Regions from separate parts of the Faunimonas sp. B44 genome, predicted to be linked through region 3. Evidence: predicted binding sites of a transcription regulator. Region 3 holds the regulator's gene; each other region holds the start of a gene.

Region 1 (7,235 bases), on a different contig from region 3:
GCGAGCGTCCTGCTGGTGGAGGACGACGACGAGGTCGCCGCGCTCGTCGCCGACATGATCGGCCAGCTCGGCTATCGGGTCACGCGCGTCGCGAACGCCGCGGCCGCGCTCGGCGCCCTGGCCGACGGGCGCAGGATCGACATCGTCTTCTCCGACATCCTGATGCCGGGCGGGCTCGACGGCACGAAGCTCGCACGCGAGATCGGCAGGCGCAGGCCGGGGCTGCCGATCGTGCTCACCACCGGCTATGACGGCCAGTCGCTCTCGACCGCGGCGGAGCTCGGCCTGCCGGTCCTGCGCAAACCCTACCGCATGGAGACGCTCGGCCATACGCTCGCCTCGGCGCTGCATCGGCCGGAGCGTGCGCAGCGCTGTGCCGACACGACAGGCGAGGCGCGATCCGAAGGAACGCCCGGGTGAGCGCTACCGCATCGCCTGGCGGCCGAAATCCGGCGCCGCGACCTCCTGGCCGGCCTCGATGATGCCGCGGCGGATCGCGCGGGTGCGCGTGAAGAGCTCGAGCAGCGTGTCGCCGTCGCCCCAGCGGATTGCGCGCTGAAGGGTCGTCAGGTCCTCGTTGAAGCGGGCGAGCATCTCCAGCACCGCTTCCCTGTTGTTGAGGAAGACGTCGCGCCACATGGTCGGGTCCGAGGCGGCGATGCGGGTGAAGTCGCGGAAGCCGCCGGCGGCGAACTTCATCACCTCCGACTGGGTGACCTCCTCGAGATGGGCGGCCGTGCCGACGATGTTGTAGGCGATGAGGTGCGGCACGTGGCTGGTGATGGCGAGCACCATGTCGTGATGCTCGGCCGGCATGGCCTCGACGTTCGAGCCGAGCGCCTCCCAGAACGCCCGAAGCCGTGCGGTCGCGTCCGGGTCGGTGCCCGGCAGCGGGGTCAGGATGCACCAGCGGTTCCGGAAGAGCTCGGCGAAGCCGGCCTCCGGCCCGGAATGCTCCGTCCCGGCGACCGGATGCGCCGGCACGAAATGGACGCGGTCGGGAAGGTGCGGCTCCATCTGGCGGATGACGGCGGCCTTCACCGAACCGACGTCGGACACGATGGCGCCGTCGGCGAGATGCGGGGCCATCGCCTTCGCCACCGCCTCGCACGCGCCGACCGGCACGCAGGCGACGACGAGGTCCGCCCCCGCCACCGCTTCGGCGATGTCGGTGGTGTAATCGTCGCCGAGGCCGAGCCGTTCGGCGGTCGCCACCGTCTCCGGCCGGCGGCTCTGCACGGCGATGCTGCCGACGATGCCGGCCTGCCGCGCCGCGCGCGCAATGGAGGAGCCGATCAGGCCGATGCCGATCAGCGCCAGCCGCTCGAAACGGACAGGCATCGTCACGCCCCGCCGAGGAAGTCGGAGAGGGCCGCGACGGCGCCGCGGTTCGCCTCCGCGCTGCCGATCGTCATGCGCAGCGCGTCCGGCAGCCCGTAGCCGGCGACGCGGCGAAGCACGAAGCCGCGCTCGCGCAGGAAGCGGTCGGCCGCGACGGCGCCCCGGCCCGGCTCCGCCGGGAAGTGGATCAGCACGAAATTGCCGACGCTCGGGGTGACGCGCAGCCCGAGGCGGGCGAGCTCGGCGGAGACCCAGGCGAGCCATTCCGAATTGTGGGCGACCGCCGCCTCGACATGGGCGCGGTCGGCGGCCGCCTCGACGCCCGCGGCGAGCGCCGGGCCGGTCACGTTGAACGGGCCGCGGGTGCGGTTCAGCGCGTCGACGACGTGAGCCGGCCCGAACGCCCAGCCGAGCCGCAGATTGGCGAGCCCGTGGATCTTCGAGAAGGTCCGCGTCATCACCACGTTGTCGGCCTCGGCGGCGAGCTCCAGCCCGCTCGAATAGTCGTTGCGGCGGACGTATTCCGCGTAGGCGGCGTCGAGCACGAGGAGGACGTTGCCGGGCAGCGCCGCGTGCAGCCGCTTCACCTCGGCATACGGCAGGTAGGTGCCGGTCGGGTTGTTCGGGTTGGCGAGGTAGACGATCCGCGTGCGCGGCGTGACGGCGGCGAGGATGGCGTCGACGTCGGCGGTCTCCTCGCGCTCCGGCGCGACGACGGGCACGCCGCCGGCGGCGAGGATGGCGATGCGGTAGACGAGGAAGCCGTGCGCGCTGTAGACGGCCTCGTCGCCGGGCCGGAGATAGGTCTGGGCGATGAGCGTGAGCAGCTCGTCGGAGCCGTTGCCGCAGACGATGCGCTCCGCGCCGATCCCGTGTGCGGCGGCGATCGCCTCGCGCAGGAGCCGGGACGAGCCCTCCGGATAGACGTGCAGCCGGTCGGCGTTGGCGCGGTAGGCCTCCACGGCGCGCGGGCTCGGCCCGAGCGGCGTCTCGTTGGACGACAGCTTGAACACTTTCGCGGCCGCGCTCCGGTCGTCGCCGGGCACGTAGGCCGCGATCTCGAGGACACCCGGCCGCGGCTCGGGACGCATCTTTTCGGTCATGGACGGCTCTTGCAGGCTTCCGCAGGGCGCACCGCCGAGCGGACGCCCTTCTTCGATCACTCCGGGAGGACGGCAGGTGATAGCCGCCGGCGGATGCGAAGGCAAAGGGAGAGTCGCAGGCCCCGCCCGGAGCGACGCCATCGGACGCCGTCGGCAGAAGTGTCATCGGGCTGACAAGCGCCTGTCACGGAGCGCCCCTAGCCAGTTTGGAATGACTCCAAACAAAGTGGAGTCAGCCAGTCATCTTTTCAGGGGCCGACACATGAACGAGCACGCGAACCATCCCGGTTTCCGGACCAGCCTGCTGGAGGCGGCGGCCGGCGAGCCGCTCAACCCCACCGGCAATCCGACCATGGGCGAGATCATCGCCGCCCGCTTCTCCCGCCGCGGTCTGCTGAAGGGCGCGCTCGCCGTCTCGGCGATCTCCGCGACCGTCAGCCCGCTGGCGCTGATGACGGCGGACCAGGCCAGGGCGAACGGCGGTTCCGCCTTCAGCTTCAAGGAGGTCGAGGCCGGCGTCGACGCCGATCACCACGTCGCCGAGGGCTACGACGCCGACGTCCTGCTGCGCTGGGGCGATCCGATCTTCCCGGACGCGCCGGAGTTCGACCCGGTGGCGCAGACCGCGGAGAAACAGCGCCGGCAGTTCGGCTACAACAACGACTATGTCGGCTTCATCCCGCTCGAGGGGTCGAACACGCGCGGCCTGCTGGTCGTCAACCACGAATACACGGCCGAGCAGCTGATGTTCCCGGGCATCGTCGAGATCGTCGACGGCAAGCCGCAGATCGCGCCGGCCACCAAGGAGCGGGTCGACGTCGAGATGGCCGCGCATGGCGGCACGATCGTCGAGATCCGCAAGGACGGCGGCAAGTGGCAGGTGGTGAAGGACTCGCCCTACAACCGCCGCATCACCGCCGACACGGAGATGGAGATCACCGGGCCCGCCGCAGGCAGCCCGCGGCTCCAGACGAGCGCGGATCCGACCGGAACGCGCGTGCTCGGCACGATCAACAACTGCGCCGGCGGCGTCACGCCCTGGGGCACGTACATCCTGGCTGAAGAGAACTTCCACGGCTATTTCGGCGGCGAGCTGCCGGCCGATCATGCCGAGGCGGTGAACTACAAGCGCGTCGGCGTGCCCCAAGGCACCTACGACTGGTCGAACCACTACGACCGCTTCGACGTCTCCAAGGAGCCGAACGAGGCGAACCGGTTCGGCTGGATCGTCGAGGTCGATCCGCACGACGCCAACGCGGTCCCGAAGAAGCGCACCGCGCTCGGCCGCTTCAAGCATGAGGGCGCGGAGTCGATCGTCGCCGCGGACGGCCGCGTCGTCTTCTACATGGGCGACGACGAGCGCTTCGACTACGTGTACAAGTTCGTGACGGCGGGCACCTACGATCCCGACGACCGCGCCACCAACATGGACCTCCTCGACGAGGGCACGCTCTACGTGGCGAAATTCGGCGAGGACGGCCGCATGCAATGGCTGCCACTCGTCCACGGCGAAGGCCCGCTGACGGCGGAGAACGGCTTCCAGAGCCAGGCCGACGTGGTGATCGAGGCGCGCCGGGCCGGCGACCTCCTCGGCGCGACCAAGATGGACCGGCCGGAGGACGTCGAGCCGAACGGCAAGACCGGCAAGGTCTACGTGATGCTCACCAACAACAGCCGGCGCAAGGACGACCAGGTCGACGCCGCCAATCCGCGCGCGGCGAACGCCTTCGGCCACATCATCGAGATCGCCGAGGACGGCGGCGATTTCACGGCCACGGAAGGCGCCTGGGAGGTTCTCCTGAAGTGCGGCGACCCGAGCGTGGCTGAGGTCGGCGCCTCCTTCTCGACCGCAACGACCGCAAACGGCTGGTTCGGCATGCCGGACAATTGCGCCATCGACGCGGAGGGGCGGCTCTGGGTCTCGACGGACGGCAACTCGCCGAAGAAGACCGGCCGGACCGACGGCCTGTGGGCGGTGGACACCGAGGGCGAGGCCCGCGCCACGTCCAAGCTCTTCTACCGCGTGCCCGTCGGCGCGGAGATGTGCGGCCCCCTCCTCACCGAGGACATGGAGACCATGTTCCTGGCCGTGCAGCACCCCGCCGACGGCGGCGAGGACTGGGAAGGCTTCGGCCGCCCGTCCTATTACGAGGACCTCTCGACCCGCTGGCCGGATTTCCGCGACGACATGCCGACCCGGCCCTCGGTCGTGGTGATCACGCGCCAGGGCGGCGGCAAGATCGCCCTCTAGGGTTCGCGCCCAACCGATCGGATCGTGGGGAATTCCCCGCGCGTCCGGTTCCGACCAAGCCACCCGCCGGCCAAAGAGGCCGGCGGAGACGCCGAGAGCGGGACCAAGCGATCTTCGCGTCCGGGCATTCGCGCCGTTGCGCCGCAGCCCCGGCTTCAGCCCCGTCGAGAACGCTTTCGCCGAACTCGAGGAGCTGCTGCACAAGGCCGCCGAGCACGCCGTCAGAGACGGGTCGGGTCGGCCGGGCCCGGCCGTCCCACTCCGCGCTTGACAGGCGGGGGATTGGCTCCCAAAGCGGGCAGCCCAACGGGCGGAACCGGGATGAGAGCGGCGGACCAGGTCACGAACGGAAGCGAGGCGTTGCGCCTGACCGAGGCGCAGACGCCTTCGAGCCTCGTCGCCTGCTTCGGTCCGGACGAGCCGCTGGCACTCGATTCCGGCGGTTCGCTCACGTCCTTCCAGATCGCCTACCAGACCTATGGCGCGCTCAATGCCGACAGGTCGAACGCGGTCCTGATCTGCCATGCGCTGACGGGCGACCAGCACGTCGCCAACGTCCACCCGGTGACCGGAAAGGGCGGCTGGTGGTCGCTGATGGTGGGGCCCGGACGGCCGGTCGACACCGAGCGCTATTTCGTGATCTGCGCGAACGTGCTCGGCGGCTGCATGGGGACGACCGGCCCGGCCTCCCTCGATCCGTCGAGCGGCGAGCCCTACGCGCTGTCCCTGCCCGTCGTCACCATTCCCGACATGGTGCGCGCCCAGGCGATGCTGGTCGACCGGCTCGGCATCGACACGCTCTTCGCCGTCATCGGCGGGTCCATGGGCGGGATGCAGGTGCTGCAATGGGCGGCGGCCTATCCCGACCGGGTGTTCGCGGCGATCCCGATCGCCACGGCGGCGCGCCACTCCTCGCAGAACATCGCCTTCCACGAGGTCGGCCGCCAGGCGGTGATGGCCGACCCGGACTGGTGCGGCGGCAATTACCTCACGCTCGGCCGCAGCCCGCGCAAGGGCCTCGCCGTCGCCCGCATGGCGGCCCACATCACCTATCTTTCCGACGAGGCGCTGCACCGCAAGTTCGGGCGGAACCTGCAGGACCGGCTCGCCATCACGTTCGGATTCGACGCGGACTTCCAGATCGAATCCTATCTGCGCCACCAGGGCATGACCTTCGTCGACAGGTTCGACGCCAATTCCTATCTCTACATGACGCGGGCGATGGATTATTTCGATCTGGCAGCGGATTACGGCGGCGTTCTCGCAAATGCGTTCAAGGGGTCGCGCACCCGCTTCTGCGTCATGTCCTTCACCTCCGATTGGCTGTTTCCCACTTCGGAGAACCGCACCATCGTGCACGCGCTGAACGCGGCCGGCGCGAACGTCTCCTTCGTCGAGATCGCGACCGACAAGGGCCACGATTCCTTCCTGCTCGACGAGCCCGAGATGCATGCGACGATGTCCGGATTCCTCGCCGGGGCGGCGCGCAAGCGGGAAATCGCGTGACGAACACCGGCCTGAACGGCACGATGCGGGCCGATCCGGAACGCGTCGACCTCGACGTCGTCGCCCATTTCGTGACGCCGGGCGCGCGCGTCCTCGACGTCGGCTGCGGCGACGGGGAACTGCTGCACCGGCTGGAAACCGAGAAGCAGGTCGACGGCCGCGGCATCGAGCTGTCGCAGAAGGGGGTGAACCTCGCCGTCGCCCGCGGCCTCTCGGTCGTGCAGGGCGACGCCGACCACGACCTCGAGACCTATCCCGACCAGAGCTTCGACTTCGCCATCCTGAGCCAGACGCTGCAGGCGACCTACAATCCGCGCATCGTGCTGGAGCACCTGCTCCGGATCGGCCGGAAGGCGATCGTGTCGTTCCCGAATTTCGGCCACTGGCGGATCCGCGCCAAGCTGCTCCTCAACGGCCGGATGCCGATCACGGAGAACCTGCCCTACAGCTGGTACGACACGCCGAACATCCATTTCTGCACGATCTACGACTTCCTGACGCTGACCGACGAGATTGACGCGCGGATCGAGGCGGCGGTCGCGCTTTACGGGCGCGGGCATCGCCTGAGCGAGAAGGCGCCCTGGCCGCTCTGGAACGTGATCGGGGAGCAGGCGGTCTTCGTTCTCTCAACCCGGTGAGCGGCCCGCCAGTCCCGGCGTCGGGTTGAGCGCCGGCCGGAAGGCCGGCGAGAGGACGCGCTGCTTGCGGACCGCGGCGACGTACTCGGTGCGCTTGGTCGCCCGCACGCAGATCACACCCGAGAAGGCCGGCCAGAGCTCTGCGCCGACGCGATCGAGCGGGACGGTCGCCCGGAGAAGGGGCGCGCTCCGCACGGGCGGCATGTGGAGCGCGCTCGTCCACTGCTCGGCCTGAAAGCCCACGGAGTTGAACAGACGCTTGGCCTGCCCGCGCGAGAAAGGCCGGCCGAAGCCGAAGGGCGAGATGTCCGACCGCGCCCACGGTCCCTGCCGGTTCGGGAGAACGGCGACGATCCGGCCCCCGGGGGACAGCACGCGCCGCAACTCCTCCATCAG
Region 2 (7,235 bases), on a different contig from region 3:
CGATGCCCATGCCCGCGAGCGGCGCCTGCAGCCCGCTCTTCAGGTTCTCGAAGATGGTGGCCGTGTTGCCGGACCCGATGTCCAGGCTCTGGATCGTGCTCGAAACCGCGCCAATCGTGGTGATGAGACCCCAGAACGTGCCGAGGAGCCCGAGGAAGACCAGGAGCCCCGTCATGTAGCGGAGGATTTCGCGGTTCTCGTCGAGGCGCGTTGCGATCGAATCGAGGATCGAGCGCCAGGTCGAGGTCGACAGCGCCATGGAATCCGCGCGGTCGCGCAGCAGCGTCGCCATCGGCGCGAGCAGGCGCGGGGTCGGCATGGTCGGATCGGTGTCGCGCCGGCGGAACGAGTTCACCCAGGTGACTTCCGGCATCAGGAGAAGGACGTTCCGGAAGGCGAGCGCGATCCCGATGAAGAGCACGCCGAGGATCAGGCCGTTTAATCCCGGATTGGCCATGAATCCAACGGTGAGCTGCCGGTAGAGCACCAGCGGCACGAAGGCTGCGATCACCAGGAAGATGATCATCCTGATGAGGAAAACGCGCGGACTCGAGAGCTTGTATGGGTCGAAGTCGCGGGCCATTCTCTACTGCCGAGCCTCCATGGGACCGCTCGATATGTAAGTGTTTTGCCGCAGCAGCGAAAGACGAAACGGCTCAGCCCTTGAGTGCGGCGAGGAGCTGGCGGTGGATCAGTTCGTTGCCGGCGACGATCTCGCCCTTCTCCAGCATCGCGTCGCCGCCGCGGAAATCGCTCGCATAGCCGCCTGCCTCGCGAATGAGCAGGATGCCGGCGGCCATGTCCCACGGCGACAGGTCGCGCTCCCAGAACCCGTCGAACCGGCCGGCGGCAAGCCAGGCGAGATCGAGCGCGGCAGAGCCCGTGCGCCGGACGCCCGCGACCATGGGCATCAGCGTGGCAAGCTCGCGGAGGAATCGGCCGTGATCGCCGCGGCCGAGATGCGGGATCCCGGTGCACAGCACCGCCTCGGCAATCTGGGTGCGTGCGGCCACCCGGATGCGGCGGTCGTTGACGAACGCCCCCGCCCCGCGCTCGGCCGTGAAGAGCTCGTCCGTGGCCGGGTTGTAGACGACTGCGGCCTGCATGCGGCCCTGCCGTTCGAGCGCGATCGAGACCGCGAAGAGCGGGATGCCATGCAGGAAGTTGGTGGTCCCGTCGAGCGGGTCGACGATCCAGCGGTGCTGCGGGTCGGAGCCGATCGTCTCGCCGGCCTCCTCCATCAGAAAGCTGTAGTCCGGCCGCGCGTGGGCGAGTTCGGCGCGGATGATCTCCTCCGCCCGCCGGTCGGCCGCGGTGACGAAATCGGCCGGGCCCTTGCGCGATACCTGCAGCTGCTCGACTTCGCCGAAGTCGCGCGAGAGCACGCGGCCCGCCTTCGTGGCGGCGCGGACCATGACGTTGAGGATTGCCGTGCGAGCCATGTCGGGAGCCTTGCGCCGGGCGGCTTGGGCGCCGGCCGGATCGCCGCGCGCCGGCCGAGCCGGGCCTGTTGGTGCTGCTGTCGCCTGGGCGCCGCGCCGGGCGGAGGCTCGCGCCTTGCACCATACTTCCCCGGCCGAGGCAAGGCTCAGGCGCGGCGGGCGAGCCGGTTGACGTGGCCCATCTTCCGCCCCGCACGGATCTCCCGTTTGCCGTAGAGATGCAGCCGCGCATCGGGATCGGCGGCGAGCGAAGGCCAGTCGGCCGCCTCTGCCCCGATCAGGTTCGTCATCACCACGTCGGCGTGCCGCGCCGTCGGCCCGAGCGGCCAGCCCGCAACCGCGCGAACATGGTTCTCGAACTGCGAGACGGCGCAGGCGTCCTCCGTCCAATGGCCGGAATTGTGGACGCGCGGCGCGAGCTCGTTGACGAGGAGGCGTTCGCGCGCACCCTCCTCCACGACGAAGAACTCGATCCCGATCACCCCGACATAATCGAGCGCAGAGAGGATGCGTTCCGCGATCGCCCGCGCTTCGGCCTCGGTCCCGGAGCGCACCCGTGCCGGCACGGTGGAGGTGTGCAGGATGTGGTCCCGGTGAACGTTCTCGACGAGGTCGTAGCTCGCCATCCGGCCGTCCAGCCCCCGGACGGCGATCACGGACACCTCGCGCGCGAAGCGGACGAGGCCTTCCAGCACCGCCGGCGCGCCGCCGATCGCAGCGAAGCCGGCGGCCGTGTCGGCATCGGCCCTGATCGCCGCCTGGCCCTTGCCGTCATAGCCGAACCGGCGGGTCTTCAAAATCGCGGGCAGGCCGAGCGCCGCCACCGCCGCGTCGAGCCCCGTCGCGTCGTCGACCGCCGCATAGGGCGCCACCGCGATGCCCGCCTCGGACAGGAACCGTTTCTCGTCCAGCCTGTCCTGGGCAATTGCGAGCGCGCGAGCGCCCGGCCGCACCGGCACCTTCGCCGCCAGCCGCTCGGCGGCGGCGACGGGGACGTTCTCGAACTCGTACGTGACGACATCGACGGCGCAAGCGAAGGCATCGAGGGCGGCACCGTCGTCATAGGCGGCCTGCGTGTGCCCGGCCGAAACGTCGAAGGCCGGGCTGTCAGCGTCCGGGCAATAGACATGCGTGCGCAGCCCGAGCCGGGCGGCGGCGAGCGCCAGCATGCGGCCGAGCTGGCCGCCGCCCAGAATGCCGATCGTGGAGCCCGGCGGCAGCGCGCCCGGCGCGTCACTCGACGGCATCGGCCGGATGCTCCGCCACTTCGGCCGTCCGGGCCGCGCGCCAGCGCTGCAGCCGCTCGGCGAGGCCCTCATCGGACAGCGCCAGGATGGACGCGGCCAGGAGCCCGGCATTCGCGGCGCCCGCCGGGCCGATCGCAAGCGTGCCCACGGGCACCCCGGCCGGCATCTGGACGATCGAGAGGAGGCTGTCCTGGCCCCTCAGCGCCTTCGATTCCACCGGCACGCCCAGGACGGGCAGCGTGGTCATCGCCGCGACCATTCCGGGGAGATGCGCCGCCCCGCCCGCGCCGGCGATGATCACCTTGCGGCCTTCTGCGCGAGCAGCCTTGGCGAACGCGTAGAGGCGCTCGGGCGTGCGGTGGGCCGAAACGATCCGCGCCTCGTAAGCCACGCCGAGATCGTCCAGCCGCTCCGCGGCATGGCGCATGGTCGGCCAGTCCGACTGGCTTCCCATGACGATTGCGACCGGCGCAGGAATCGACGACCCGACCTTCAAGGCGCTCGCTCCTTCGGAGGAAACCGCCCGCATAACGGAGCCTTGCCGTTCCGGCAACCGGCGGCGCGCCGCAGGGGTCTCACGCGATGATGTCGGGCAGAAGCTTGTCCTCGAGCGATGAAATCCTGTCCTTCAGGAGAAGCTTCCGCTTCTTCAGGCGCTGGATCTGGAGATTGTCGAGGCGCGGCTGGTCCTGGAGCGCGTCGATGGCGGAATCGAGGTCGCGATGCTCCTGCCGCAACTGCGCCAGCTCGGCTCTGATCGCGAAGTCCGCCGCGCGGATCACGCCGTCCTGATCGGTCATTCCGGGCCCCTGCTGAACGGCCGCGATCATACCATGCGCATGGCCCGACCGGAACATGAGCCCCGCCCCGTTTCGACCAAACTCGCCTGTCACCGTTCCGTCGTGATCGGCGCCGCGAAGCCGGGCCGGCCGCAGAGGTTCCCTTGCGGCAACCTTCGACAGGGGCACCTCTTTATGTCATGCTCTTCACGTTGGCACCGACCAAGGAGGCGCGAATGTCCCTCGAATCGCATCTTGCAGAGCTCGAACGGCGTCACCAGTCGCTGAAGCGAGAGATCGCGGAAGCGCAGGCCCATCCCGGCAACGACGAGATGGAAATCGCCACCCTCAAGCGACGTAAGCTGCATATCAAGGATGAGATCGCGCGTTTGAAGCAGTCCCAGTCCGTCCACTGAGACTCGGGACCAGTCCAGTCCTCCAGGGCGCCTTCGCGGCGCCCTTTTTCGTGGCCGGTTTCCGCTTCCTTCAGCATTCGTCGCGAAATTGCGCCGGAGGGAGGCTGCCTTGGAAACCATGGACGAACTCATCCAGGAATTCGCGACCGTGTTCACGGTGGTGGATCCGATCGGCACAGTCCCGGTCTATCTCGCCGTCACTGCGCTCCTGGCGCCTGAGAAGCGCCGGTCCGTCGCGATCAAGGCGACTCTCGTCGCAGCCGGGGTCCTGATCGGGTTCCTGGTGCTCGGGCAGCTGGTGCTCGATGCGATCGGGATCCAGCTCGCCGACTTCCAGATCGCCGGCGGCATCATCCTCTTCCTCTTCGCGCTTTCCATGATCTTCGGCCATGCCAAGCAGGAGACGGAGACGGAGGCGATCCCGAGATCAGACGTCGAACTGGCCGTCTATCCGCTCGCAATCCCCTCGATCGCGGGACCGGGAGCGATGCTGTCGGTCGTCGTCCTCACCGACAACCGCACGCATCCCGTGATGGACCAGGTGACGACCGGGATCATCGTCCTTGCCGTCCTGTCGATCACGCTGGCGCTCATGCTCGCCGCCGGCCCGATTCAGCGCCTGATCGGCAATGCCGGTGCGGCGATCGTCAGCCGCGTGATGGGGCTCATCCTGTCCGCCCTCGCCGTCTCCACGGTGATTACCGGGATCGAAAGCCGGTTCGGCCTCGGCTGATCCGTTCAGACGTCCCGGGCCGCGTCGCGCAGCCTGAACTTCTGGATCTTGCCTGTGGACGTCTTCGGGATCTCCGCGAACACGACGTGGCGCGGGCACTTGTAGTGCGCCAGCCGCTCGCGCGCGAAGGCCACGAGCTCCTCCGCGGTCGCGCTCCTTCCGGGCTTCAGCTCGACGAAGGCGCAGGGCGTCTCGCCCCAGCGCTCGTCCGGCTTGGCGACGACGGCGACCGCGGCGACGGCGGGATGCTTGTAGAGAGCATCCTCCACCTCGATCGAGGAGATGTTCTCGCCGCCCGAAATGATGATGTCCTTCGCGCGGTCCTTGAGCTGGATGTAGCCGTCCGGGTGCATGACGCCGAGATCGCCGGAATGGAACCAGCCGCCGGCGAGCGCCTCCTCCGTCGCGGGTTCGTTCTTGAGGTAGCCCTTCATGACGATGTTGCCGCGGAACATGACCTCGCCGATCGTCTCGCCGTCCGCCGGCACCGGCTCCAGCGTCTCCGGATCGCGCACCGAGAGCGCCTCGAGCGCGGTGTAGCGGACGCCCTGACGCGCCTTGCGCACGGCCCGCTCCGGCCCGGAAAGGCAGTCCCAATCGACCTTCCATTCGTTCACCACGGCCGGCCCGTACGTCTCCGTGAGCCCGTAGAGATGCGTCACTGCGAAACCCGCCTCGGCCATTCCGGCGAGCACGGCTTCGGGCGGCGGAGCAGCCGCGGTCATGAAGGTCACCGTCTGCGAGAAACTCCGGCGCTCCGGCTCCGGTGCGTTCAGGAGCGACGACATGACGATCGGGGCGCCGCAAAGATGCGTCACGCCGTGATCGGCGATCGCGTCGTACATCGCGCCCGCCCGCACCCATCGCAGGCAGACATGGGTGCCGGCGAGCGCGGACAGCGTCCAGGGGAAGCACCAGCCGTTGCAATGGAACATCGGCAGCGTCCAGAGATAAACGGGATGCTTTCCCATGCTGCCGGCGAGCGCGTTCGCGTAGCACATCAGCGTGGCGCCCCGGTGGTGATAGACGACGCCCTTCGGGTTGCCCGTGGTCCCTGACGTGTAGTTGAGGGCGATGGCGTCCCACTCGTCGGCCGGCGGCGACCAGGCGAAGCCGGGATCGCCTTCTTCCAGCAGCGCGGCGTAGTCGAGATTGCCGACGGGATCGCCCTTCGGCACCGGGGCGTCCGCCGGAAACTCCGGGTCGTCGAAATCGACGACGACCGCGCGCACCGCTGCCATCGCGAGCGCGGCCCGCATGACGTCGGCGAACTCGCGGTCGACGATGACGAGCTTCGAACCCGCGTGGTCGAGCTGGAAGGCGATCGCCGCCGCATCCAGCCGCGTGTTGATCGAGTGGAGCACGGCCCCCGTCATCGGCACGCCGTAATGGGCGTCGAGCATGGCCGGCGTGTTGGAGAGCATGACGGAGACGGTATCGCGGCGGACGATTCCGCGCCGCGACAGCGCCGAGGCGAGCCGCAGGGCGCGGCCGTGGAATTCCGCGTAGGAAATCCGCTGCGCGCCGTGGACGATCGCCACATGATCGGGAAAGACGCTCGCGGCCCGCTCCAGAAAGCTCAGTGGCGTGAGCGGCTGGTAATTGGCCGGCGTGCGGTCCAGGCCGACGTCGTAATGCGAGACTTGGTCCGGCATCGCCCTTCCCTCCCCGATGGGCGCATGCGCGCCGCGTCCGTCACGCTAGCAATGGCCGCCATCGCCACGCAACGGCCCCGCCGCGCCGCGTGTTCAGCCGAACAGGCCGACCGCTCCGTCCCAGAGGAGCTTCAGCGAAACCAGGAAGATCAGGATATAGATGATGCGGTAGAAAAGCTCGGCGTTCATCCACCGCGCCACCTTCGCGCCGGCATAGGTCGCCGCGAGCGCCGGCGGCGTCAGCACGGCCGCGGTGACGAGGTTCTCCGCGGAAAACTGGCCGAGCAGCAGATAGGGCGGCACCTTCGCGAGATTGACCGCCGCGAAGAAGATGATCGCGGTGCCCACATAGATGCCCGGCTCCTGCCGGAGCGGGACCGTGTAGAGCTGGTAGATCGGCCCCCCGGCATGGCTGACGAAGCTGGTGAAGCCCGACAGCGCGCCGCAGATCCAGCCCTTCACCACGTTGTGCCCGCGCGGCGCCGTGCTGCGAACCGGGCCGATCCAGTGGTTCACCGCGAAGGAGAAGGCGACCAGCCCGACCACCAGGCGGACCAGATCGTCGTTCGCGGTGCTCGCGAGGAGCCATCCCGCCGCGACCCCGATGCAGGCCGAGGGCAGCAGGATCCAGAGGCTCTTCGGATCGAACGTCCCGCGCCAAGCATAGAGGCCGATCACGTCCATGGCGAGGAGCACCGGCAGCATGATCGCCGCCGCCTGGACCGGAGAAATGGCGAAAGACATCAGCGGCACGCCGAAAATGGCGGCGGCTCCGCCGAAGCTCCCCTTGCCGAACCCGACGAGGACCACCGCCGGAACGGCGAAGAGATAGAACCAGGAATCGGTGATCATCGGGCGGGGCTGGTCAGGATTGCGGCTCGGTCCCGTCCTGCCCCCGCAGCCTCTGCGCCAGATCCTCGATCCGCGCGGCAGCGGTCTCGAGGCTCTCGATCAGGCCGGCCT
Region 3 (7,235 bases):
CGGCTCTTCCTCAGCGAGATCAAGAACGCCGCCGGCGGCCGCACGTTCGGCAATCCGTCGCCGGAAATCCTCGCCGCCGCGGAAACGCTCGTCCGCTGGCGCGAGATCGCGCGCTGGGCGATGGTGGTCGCCGTGGCCTGCCTGACGATCGTCGGATTGCTCGTGGCACGCAGCCGCCTCTCGCCCACCTTCCGCGCCCGCCATGGCGTCGAGCACGTCCTGACCTGGCTGATGGTGTTCTGCTCCGTCGTGGCGATCCTCACGACGACCGGCATCGTGGCCTCGCTCCTCTTCGAGGCCTGGCAGTTCTTCGGCATGGTTCCGATCGCCGAGTTCCTGTTCGGGCTACGCTGGGAGCCGCAGATTTCCATCCGCGCGGACCAGATCGCCGGCGCCGGCGCCTTCGGCGTGGTACCGGTGCTCACCGGAACGTTCCTCATAGCGCTCATGGCCATGATGGTCGCGGTGCCGATCGGTCTCCTCTCCGCCATCTACCTCGTGGAATACGCCGACAAGCGCGTGCGGACCGTCGTGAAGCCCGTGCTCGAGATGCTCGCCGGCATCCCGACCGTGGTCTACGGCTTCTTCGCCGTGCTGACGGTCGCGCCTGCGCTCCGCCGCTTCATGGCTTCGATCGGCGTCGACATGGCGCCGAACAGCGCGCTCGTGGCGGGCGGCGTCATGGGGATCATGCTCATCCCGTTCATATCCTCGCTCGCGGACGACGCGCTCACGGCCGTTCCGAGAACGATGCGCGACGGCTCGCTCGCGATGGGCGCCACGCCGGCGGAGACGATCTCCCGCGTGCTCATTCCGGCCGCGCTCCCGGGCATCATGGGCGGCGTCCTTCTCGCGCTCAGCCGCGCGGTCGGCGAGACGATGATCGTCGTCATGGCGGCCGGGCTCATTGCCACGCTCACCTTCAACCCGCTCGATTCGGTCACGACAGTGACCGTCCAGATCGTGACGCTCCTGATCGGAGACACGGAATTCGACAGCCCGAAGACGCTCGCTGCCTTCGCGCTCGGCCTCCTCCTCTTCCTGATCACGCTGAGCCTCAACGTGATCGCGTTGCGCATCGTGCAGAAATACCGGGAACGCTATGAATAGCTCGACCACCGCCGGGCACCGGCTCTCGTCCGATGCCGCCGTGCGCCTCCGGCGGAAGCGCTACGCCGCCGACCGTCGGCTGCGTTGGTTCGGCATTGCGGCGATCGGCGCGGCCGTGCTGCTGCTCGGGACGCTCGTCACATCGATTGTCGTGACCGGCCTGCCGGCATTCAAGCAAACCCAGATCGCACTCGACGTGAACCTCGATCCGGAGCGGATCGACCCCGAGAACCTGTTCAGGGCCCGGTACGAAGCGGTCCTGAGGGACGCGCTGGGCAGCCTGTTCCCGGGGATCGAGGGACGCGACCAGCGCGCCCTCAATGCCATGATCAGCGGCGGTGCGCAGTTCGTGCTGCGCGACATGGTCGTCGCCAACCCGTCCTGGATCGGGCAGACCGTGCGGGTCGAGATTCCCGTCTCCGATCCGTTCGACCAGCTCGCGAAAGGCAACATCAGCCGCGACACGCCCGAGCGGTTTCGCCGGGTGAGCGACCAGCAGATCGCGTGGTTCGATGCGCTCGAGGCAGACGGCCGCATCACCCAGCCCTTCAACTGGGGCCTGTTCTTCAACGCGGACAGCCGTTTCCCGGAGCTGGCCGGCTTGTCCGGGGCGATCGTCGGCTCCTTCTTCGCGCTCCTCGTCTGCTTCCTCCTGAGCTTCCCGATCGGCATCGCCGCGGCGATCTATCTGGAGGAGTTCGCCCCAAAGAACCGATGGACGGCGCTCATCGAGGTGAACATCAACAACTTGGCGGCCGTGCCGTCCGTGGTGTTCGGCCTGCTCGGCCTCGCCGTCTTCCTCGGCTGGTTCGGCCTGCCGCGTTCGGCGCCGCTCGTCGGCGGCATGGTGCTCGCGCTGATGACCCTGCCGACGATGATCATCGTTACCCGCGCGGCTCTGAAGGCCGTTCCGCCGTCGATCCGGGAGGCCGCGCTCGGCATCGGCGCCTCCAAGCACGAGATGGTGCTCCATCACGTGCTGCCGCTCGCGATCCCGGGCATCCTGACCGGAACGATCATCGGCCTCGCCCAGGCGCTCGGCGAGACCGCGCCGCTCCTGCTGATCGGCATGAACGCCTTCATCACGAGCCCGCCTGGCGGCATCCTGGACTCCTCGACCGCCCTGCCGACCCAGATCTTCATCTGGGCCGACAGCCCTGAGCGCGGCTTCGTCGCGCGCACCTCGGCCGGGATCATGGTCCTTCTCGGCTTCCTCCTTCTCATGAACGCGGTCGCGATCTTCCTGCGGCAGCGGTTCGAACGCCGCTGGTGAGCACAATGACGATGAGGATGACGATGACGACGGAAGAGCGGAACGCCACGATCCCGATCGGGGTGGCAGCCGAGGAGCCGGCGGACCGCGAGACGCTGATCGCGCAGGCCAGGGAGGCGGCGGCGAAGGCGCCGGACCAGGCGCCGGTGAAGCTGAAGACGCGGCAGGTCTCCGTCTTCTATGGCGAGAAGCAGGCGCTCTTTTCGGTCGACCTCGACATTCCCAATCGCGAGGTCATCGCGCTCATCGGGCCGTCCGGCTGCGGCAAGTCCACCTATCTGCGCTGCCTCAACCGGATGAACGACACGATCGACATCGCGCGCGTCACCGGCTCGGTCGAGCTGGACGGCCAGGACATCTATGCGCCGGAGGTCGACGTGGTGGAGATCAGGGCGCGCATCGGCATGGTGTTCCAGAAGCCGAACCCGTTCCCGAAGTCGATCTACGAGAACGTCGCCTACGGGCCGCGCATCCACGGCCTGGCCCGCAACAAGTCGGAACTGGAGGAGATCGTCGCCGGTGCGCTCAAGCGTGCGGCGCTCTTCGACGAGGTCAAGGATCGGCTGCACGAGCCCGGAACCGGGCTGTCGGGCGGGCAGCAGCAGCGGCTCTGCATTGCGCGCGCCATTGCCACGAACCCCGAAGTGATCCTGATGGACGAGCCGTGCTCGGCGCTCGACCCGATCGCCACCGCCCGCGTCGAGGAGCTGATCGACGAGCTGCGCGAGAACTACGCGATCGTGATCGTGACCCACTCGATGCAGCAGGCGGCGCGCGTCTCGCAACGCACGGCGATGTTCCATCTCGGCTACCTTGTGGAGGAGGGCCCGACCGACATGATGTTCACGAATCCGCACGACCAGCGGACTCAGGACTACATCACCGGCCGGTTCGGCTGAGCGGAGGACGCAGAATGAAGCAACACATCGTCACCTCCTTCGACGACGAGCTGAACGAGCTCTCCAGCCTGATCGCCACCATGGGTGGCCTCGCCGAGCAGCTCGTCGGCCGGTCGGTGAGCGCTCTGCTGAAGTCCGATCCCGAACTCGCGCAGGACTGCATCTCGGCCGACAAGAAGGTCGACGAGATGGAGCGCGAGATCGAGGAGAAGGCGATCCTCGTCATCGCCCGCCGTCAGCCGATGGCCCAGGACCTGCGCGAGATCATCGCCGCGCTCAGGATCTCGAACGACCTCGAGCGGGTCGCCGACCTCGGCAAGAACATTGCGCGCCGCGCGCTCGCGATCGACGCGCAGAAGTTCGGCCAGCGAGTCTATGTCGGGGTGGAGCATCTTTCCACGCTCGCGCTCGAGCAGCTGAAGCTGGTGCTCGACAGCTACGCCACGCGGGATGTGGAGAAGGCGCGCGAGGTCTGGGCAAAGGACGACGAGATCGACGCCGTCTATACGTCGCTTTTCCGGGAACTCCTGACCTACATGATGGAGGACCCGCGCAATATCGGCATGTGCACGCATCTCCTGTTCTGCGCGAAGAACATCGAACGGATCGGCGACCATGCCACCAACGTCGCGGAGACGATCTGCTACCTGGTCACCGGCCAGCCCTTCGACGAGTCCCGCGAGAGCAGCACCACCCGCCTGACGCAGGCGGAGCAGGCCTGAAATGCCGAAGCCGCAGGTCCTCGTGGTCGAGGACGAGGAGCCGCTCGCGATCCTGCTCCGCTACAACCTCGAGGCGGAGGGGTTCGACGTCGAGACGATCGCCCGCGGCGATGAGGCGGAAATCCGTCTGCGCGAGCGGCAGCCGGACCTGCTGCTCCTCGACTGGATGCTGCCGGGCCTGTCCGGCATCGAGCTCTGTCGCCGGCTGCGGACTCGCGGGGAGACGGCACTCCTCCCGATCGTGATGTTGACGGCGCGCGGCGAGGAGGACGAGCGCATCCGTGGCCTCGCCACGGGTGCCGACGACTTCGTCGTCAAGCCCTTCTCGGTCCCCGAGCTGATGGCCCGCATCAAGGCCATCCTCCGGCGCGTCCGCCCGGACGCGGTGAGCACCGTCCTTAAGGCTGGCGACCTCGAGCTCGACCGGGAAACCGTGCGCGTCCGCCGCGGCGGCCGCGAGATCCACCTCGGCCCGACGGAGTTCCGGCTGCTCGAATTCCTGATGAAGAGCCCGGGCAGGGTGTTCAGCCGCGAACAGCTGCTCGACGGCGTGTGGGGGCGGGACGTCTATGTCGACGAGAGAACGGTCGACGTCCATGTAGGCCGGCTGAGGCGCGCCCTGAACCGCGGCCGGGCTCGCGATCCGATCCGCACGGTCCGCGGCGCCGGCTATTCCTTCAACGAGCAGTTCGAACGCGCCTGAGCGCCGCTCCGGACGCCGGCGCGCCCGTTTTGGCCTCAGGCGTGGGCGCGCTTCGCCCGGCGGCGCGGATCGGGTGTCTGGTAGGCGACGCCCGCATGGTACTCGCAATAGGGCAGGCCTTCGAGCGACTGGTGCCCGCAGAAGTGGAAGTCGGAATGGCCGGGATCGCCGATCGGCCACTTGCACGTATGCTCGGTGAGCTTCTCGATCGGCAGGCGCTTGGCGATCGGGACCACCACGGCGTTCTTGTGCTGAACGACCGGCAGCATTTCGACGTCTTCGATCGTGTCGAGCGCGAGAGCGCCTGCGACCGGGTGCATCCTCGGTTTGCGGGGGGCAGGCGTTGCCGCAACGGCGGTCCGGCGCTGCCGCTTCACCGTCGAGGTCGGCTGACCGCGGCCGGAAAGCCCCAGCCGGTGGATCTTGCCGATCACCGCGTTGCGGGTGACGCCGCCGGCAAGTTCCGCGGCGATCTGGCTCGCGCTCCTGCCTTCCTGCCAGAGCCTCCTCAAAAGCTCCACTCGGTCGTCGGTCCAGGACATGGGGTCTCCTTGGCACCTTGTTTCCTGCCGCATCCGGACGGAATCCCGAGCTGTTCGCGAATGCCGAAGCGTCCGCGCCAAACGCTAGAACTTGATCGGAATTCTGTCCGCCGCACGACATCTCGTGCTTTGCAGCTCGGAAACTATAGGTGCCGTGACTCGCTCACAAGAGTCGCCGAATCTTTTCCAAGGCTTTCGTTGCGAGATGCGCGGAAGTGAGTCGGGAATGCCACACCAGCAGCATGCCCGGACTGCCTGCCGCGGAATCCCGTCCGTCGACGGCGAGGTGATCGAACGGGCCAGAGGCTCGCCGGTGTGCGCCCGCGCGCCTCTGAACGACCGACGCGTTGTCCGTCGCGTCATTGACGCGCGGGCGGCCGTCCGTATGATCCGCCGCGCGCCCGGGGCCCCTGTGGCGGAATGGTAGACGCGGCAGACTCAAAATCTGTTGCCTGCAAGGGCGTGCTGGTTCGAGTCCGGCCAGGGGCACCAACCGCTATCGCCTGCCGCGCAGGCGTGGCCGGGCCGGCTCAGGTCTTTGCCGGCTTCGCGGGAAGGAGCCGCATCGGCTCATCCGGCCGGCAAAGTAACGTGTCGCACGCGCGAACCTCGTCTCTGCTCTTGCGTTGATCCCCGCATCGAATATCTGGACACTGCATGCGGCTGCGCAAAAGACGATCTCCCCCCGGACTGGACGCTCTCGAACGGATCGAAGATGTCGAGCCTGCCGGCACGGTAGCCGCGCGGGATTGGTCGGCGGTGCCGGCGCTCGACGCAGACGGCTTCACGATCGCCACCTACAACATCCATTCCTGCGTCGGGCTCGACGGCCGCCGCGACCCCGAACGCGTGGCGGCGGTGCTTTCCGAGCTCGACGCCGACATCATCGCCCTTCAGGAGGTGGATTCGCGGCGGGTGAAGTCCGGCCGAGGCTGGGTCGACCAGTTCGAGTACCTGGCCAAGCTCACGGGATATCATGCGGTGCCCGGGCCGAACGTGGTCGACCATTCCGGCTCGTTCGGAAACGTGGTGCTCAGCCGGTACCCGATCCTGCGCTCGCATCGGATGGACCTGTCCTTCACTGCCTGGCGCGAACCGCGCGGCGCGATCGACGTGGAAGTCGCGCTGGGAAGCAGGCGACTGCGCGTTGTCGCGACCCATCTCGGCCTGAGCGTCCGCGAGCGCCATACCCAGGTCCAGCAGCTGCTCGCGCTCCTCAGGGCGCGCGCCGAAAGCGACACGCCTTGCGTCCTCCTCGGCGATCTCAACGAGTGGCGCCCGCGCGGGGGCAGCCTGCGGCCGCTGATGGGGCAGCTGCAGCCGTCGCCCCAGCTGGCGACGTTCCCGACCTGGCGGCCCCTCTTGCCGCTCGACCGGATCTTCGTGAACGGCACCAGCATGGACCATGTCGCCGCGCATCGCTCGGCCGACGCCCGGGTCGCTTCCGATCATCTGCCGTTGAAGGCGGTGTGCAGCTGGAATGACTGATCTCGCGGCGGAGAGCCGACTGGCCCGCAAGGAGTGAACAGATGAAATCCGAGCTGGCGCCCCCGCTTCCCGGCGCCGCCGCCGCGCCGCCGTCATCGGCTGCCTCCATCCTGGTGCCCGGCCGCAATTGCTGGCGCGTGGAGCGTGCGACGCGGGCGGCCCTGCTGGTCGACGCGATCAGCTATTTCGCGGCTGCCAAGGCGGCCATGCGCAAGGCCGAGCGCTCCATCATGCTGATTGGATGGGACTACGACCCGCGCATCCGGCTCGAGCCTCATCGAAACGATGCCGAGGAGCCCGACCGGCTCGGCGATCTCCTGGAATGGCTCGTGGCGCACAGGCCCGGCCTCGAGGTGCGCGTCCTGAGATGGGACATGCCGCTTCCGCTCGGGATCGCCAAGCATCCGAAGCTCGCGCTCCGCATCAGGGACTGGGTGACCGACGTCCGCATGAACCTCAAGCTCGACGGGACCCATCTCGCCGGCGCATCGCATCACC

What was found. The regulator PhoB, encoded in region 3, activates phosphate uptake and scavenging genes when phosphate is short. The targets are predictions, from matches to a motif close to TGTCATNNANCTGTCAT.
Region 1: a site for PhoB is predicted at 2,605-2,621, ahead of ACUN0C_RS04820 (PhoX family protein). Genes of this name have one in related genera too.
Region 2: a site for PhoB is predicted at 3,577-3,593, ahead of ACUN0C_RS17185 (YdcH family protein). Genes of this name have one in related genera too.

What each region holds. Positions count from the first base shown of each region.
Region 1 is NZ_JBQYEX010000002.1:332,104-339,338, forward strand. Features, by position in the region: gene ACUN0C_RS04805 (PAS domain S-box protein) at 1-420, shown strand, start outside; gene ACUN0C_RS04810 (prephenate/arogenate dehydrogenase family protein) at 424-1,341, opposite strand; gene ACUN0C_RS04815 (pyridoxal phosphate-dependent aminotransferase) at 1,344-2,444, opposite strand; gene ACUN0C_RS04820 (PhoX family protein) at 2,707-4,695, shown strand; gene metX (homoserine O-acetyltransferase MetX) at 5,017-6,201, shown strand; gene metW (methionine biosynthesis protein MetW) at 6,225-6,839, shown strand; gene ACUN0C_RS04835 (class I SAM-dependent methyltransferase) at 6,828-7,235, opposite strand, start outside.
Region 2 is NZ_JBQYEX010000014.1:22,304-29,538, reverse strand. Features, by position in the region: gene ACUN0C_RS17205 (MotA/TolQ/ExbB proton channel family protein) at 1-583, opposite strand, end outside; gene ACUN0C_RS17200 (inositol monophosphatase family protein) at 657-1,442, opposite strand; gene ACUN0C_RS17195 (5-(carboxyamino)imidazole ribonucleotide synthase) at 1,589-2,689, opposite strand; gene purE (5-(carboxyamino)imidazole ribonucleotide mutase) at 2,676-3,143, opposite strand; gene ACUN0C_RS17185 (YdcH family protein) at 3,265-3,489, opposite strand; gene ACUN0C_RS17180 (YdcH family protein) at 3,705-3,884, shown strand; gene ACUN0C_RS17175 (MarC family protein) at 4,003-4,617, shown strand; gene ACUN0C_RS17170 (acyl-CoA synthetase) at 4,623-6,272, opposite strand; gene ACUN0C_RS17165 (sulfite exporter TauE/SafE family protein) at 6,366-7,124, opposite strand; gene zapA (cell division protein ZapA) at 7,138-7,235, opposite strand, start outside.
Region 3 is NZ_JBQYEX010000003.1:409,650-416,884, reverse strand. Features, by position in the region: gene pstC (phosphate ABC transporter permease subunit PstC) at 1-1,110, shown strand, start outside; gene pstA (phosphate ABC transporter permease PstA) at 1,103-2,383, shown strand; gene pstB (phosphate ABC transporter ATP-binding protein PstB) at 2,407-3,282, shown strand; gene phoU (phosphate signaling complex protein PhoU) at 3,297-4,004, shown strand; gene phoB (phosphate regulon transcriptional regulator PhoB) at 4,006-4,707, shown strand; gene ACUN0C_RS08095 (GcrA family cell cycle regulator) at 4,743-5,249, opposite strand; tRNA gene ACUN0C_RS08090 (tRNA-Leu) at 5,656-5,741, shown strand; gene ACUN0C_RS08085 (endonuclease/exonuclease/phosphatase family protein) at 5,907-6,737, shown strand; gene ACUN0C_RS08080 (phospholipase D-like domain-containing protein) at 6,779-7,235, shown strand, end outside.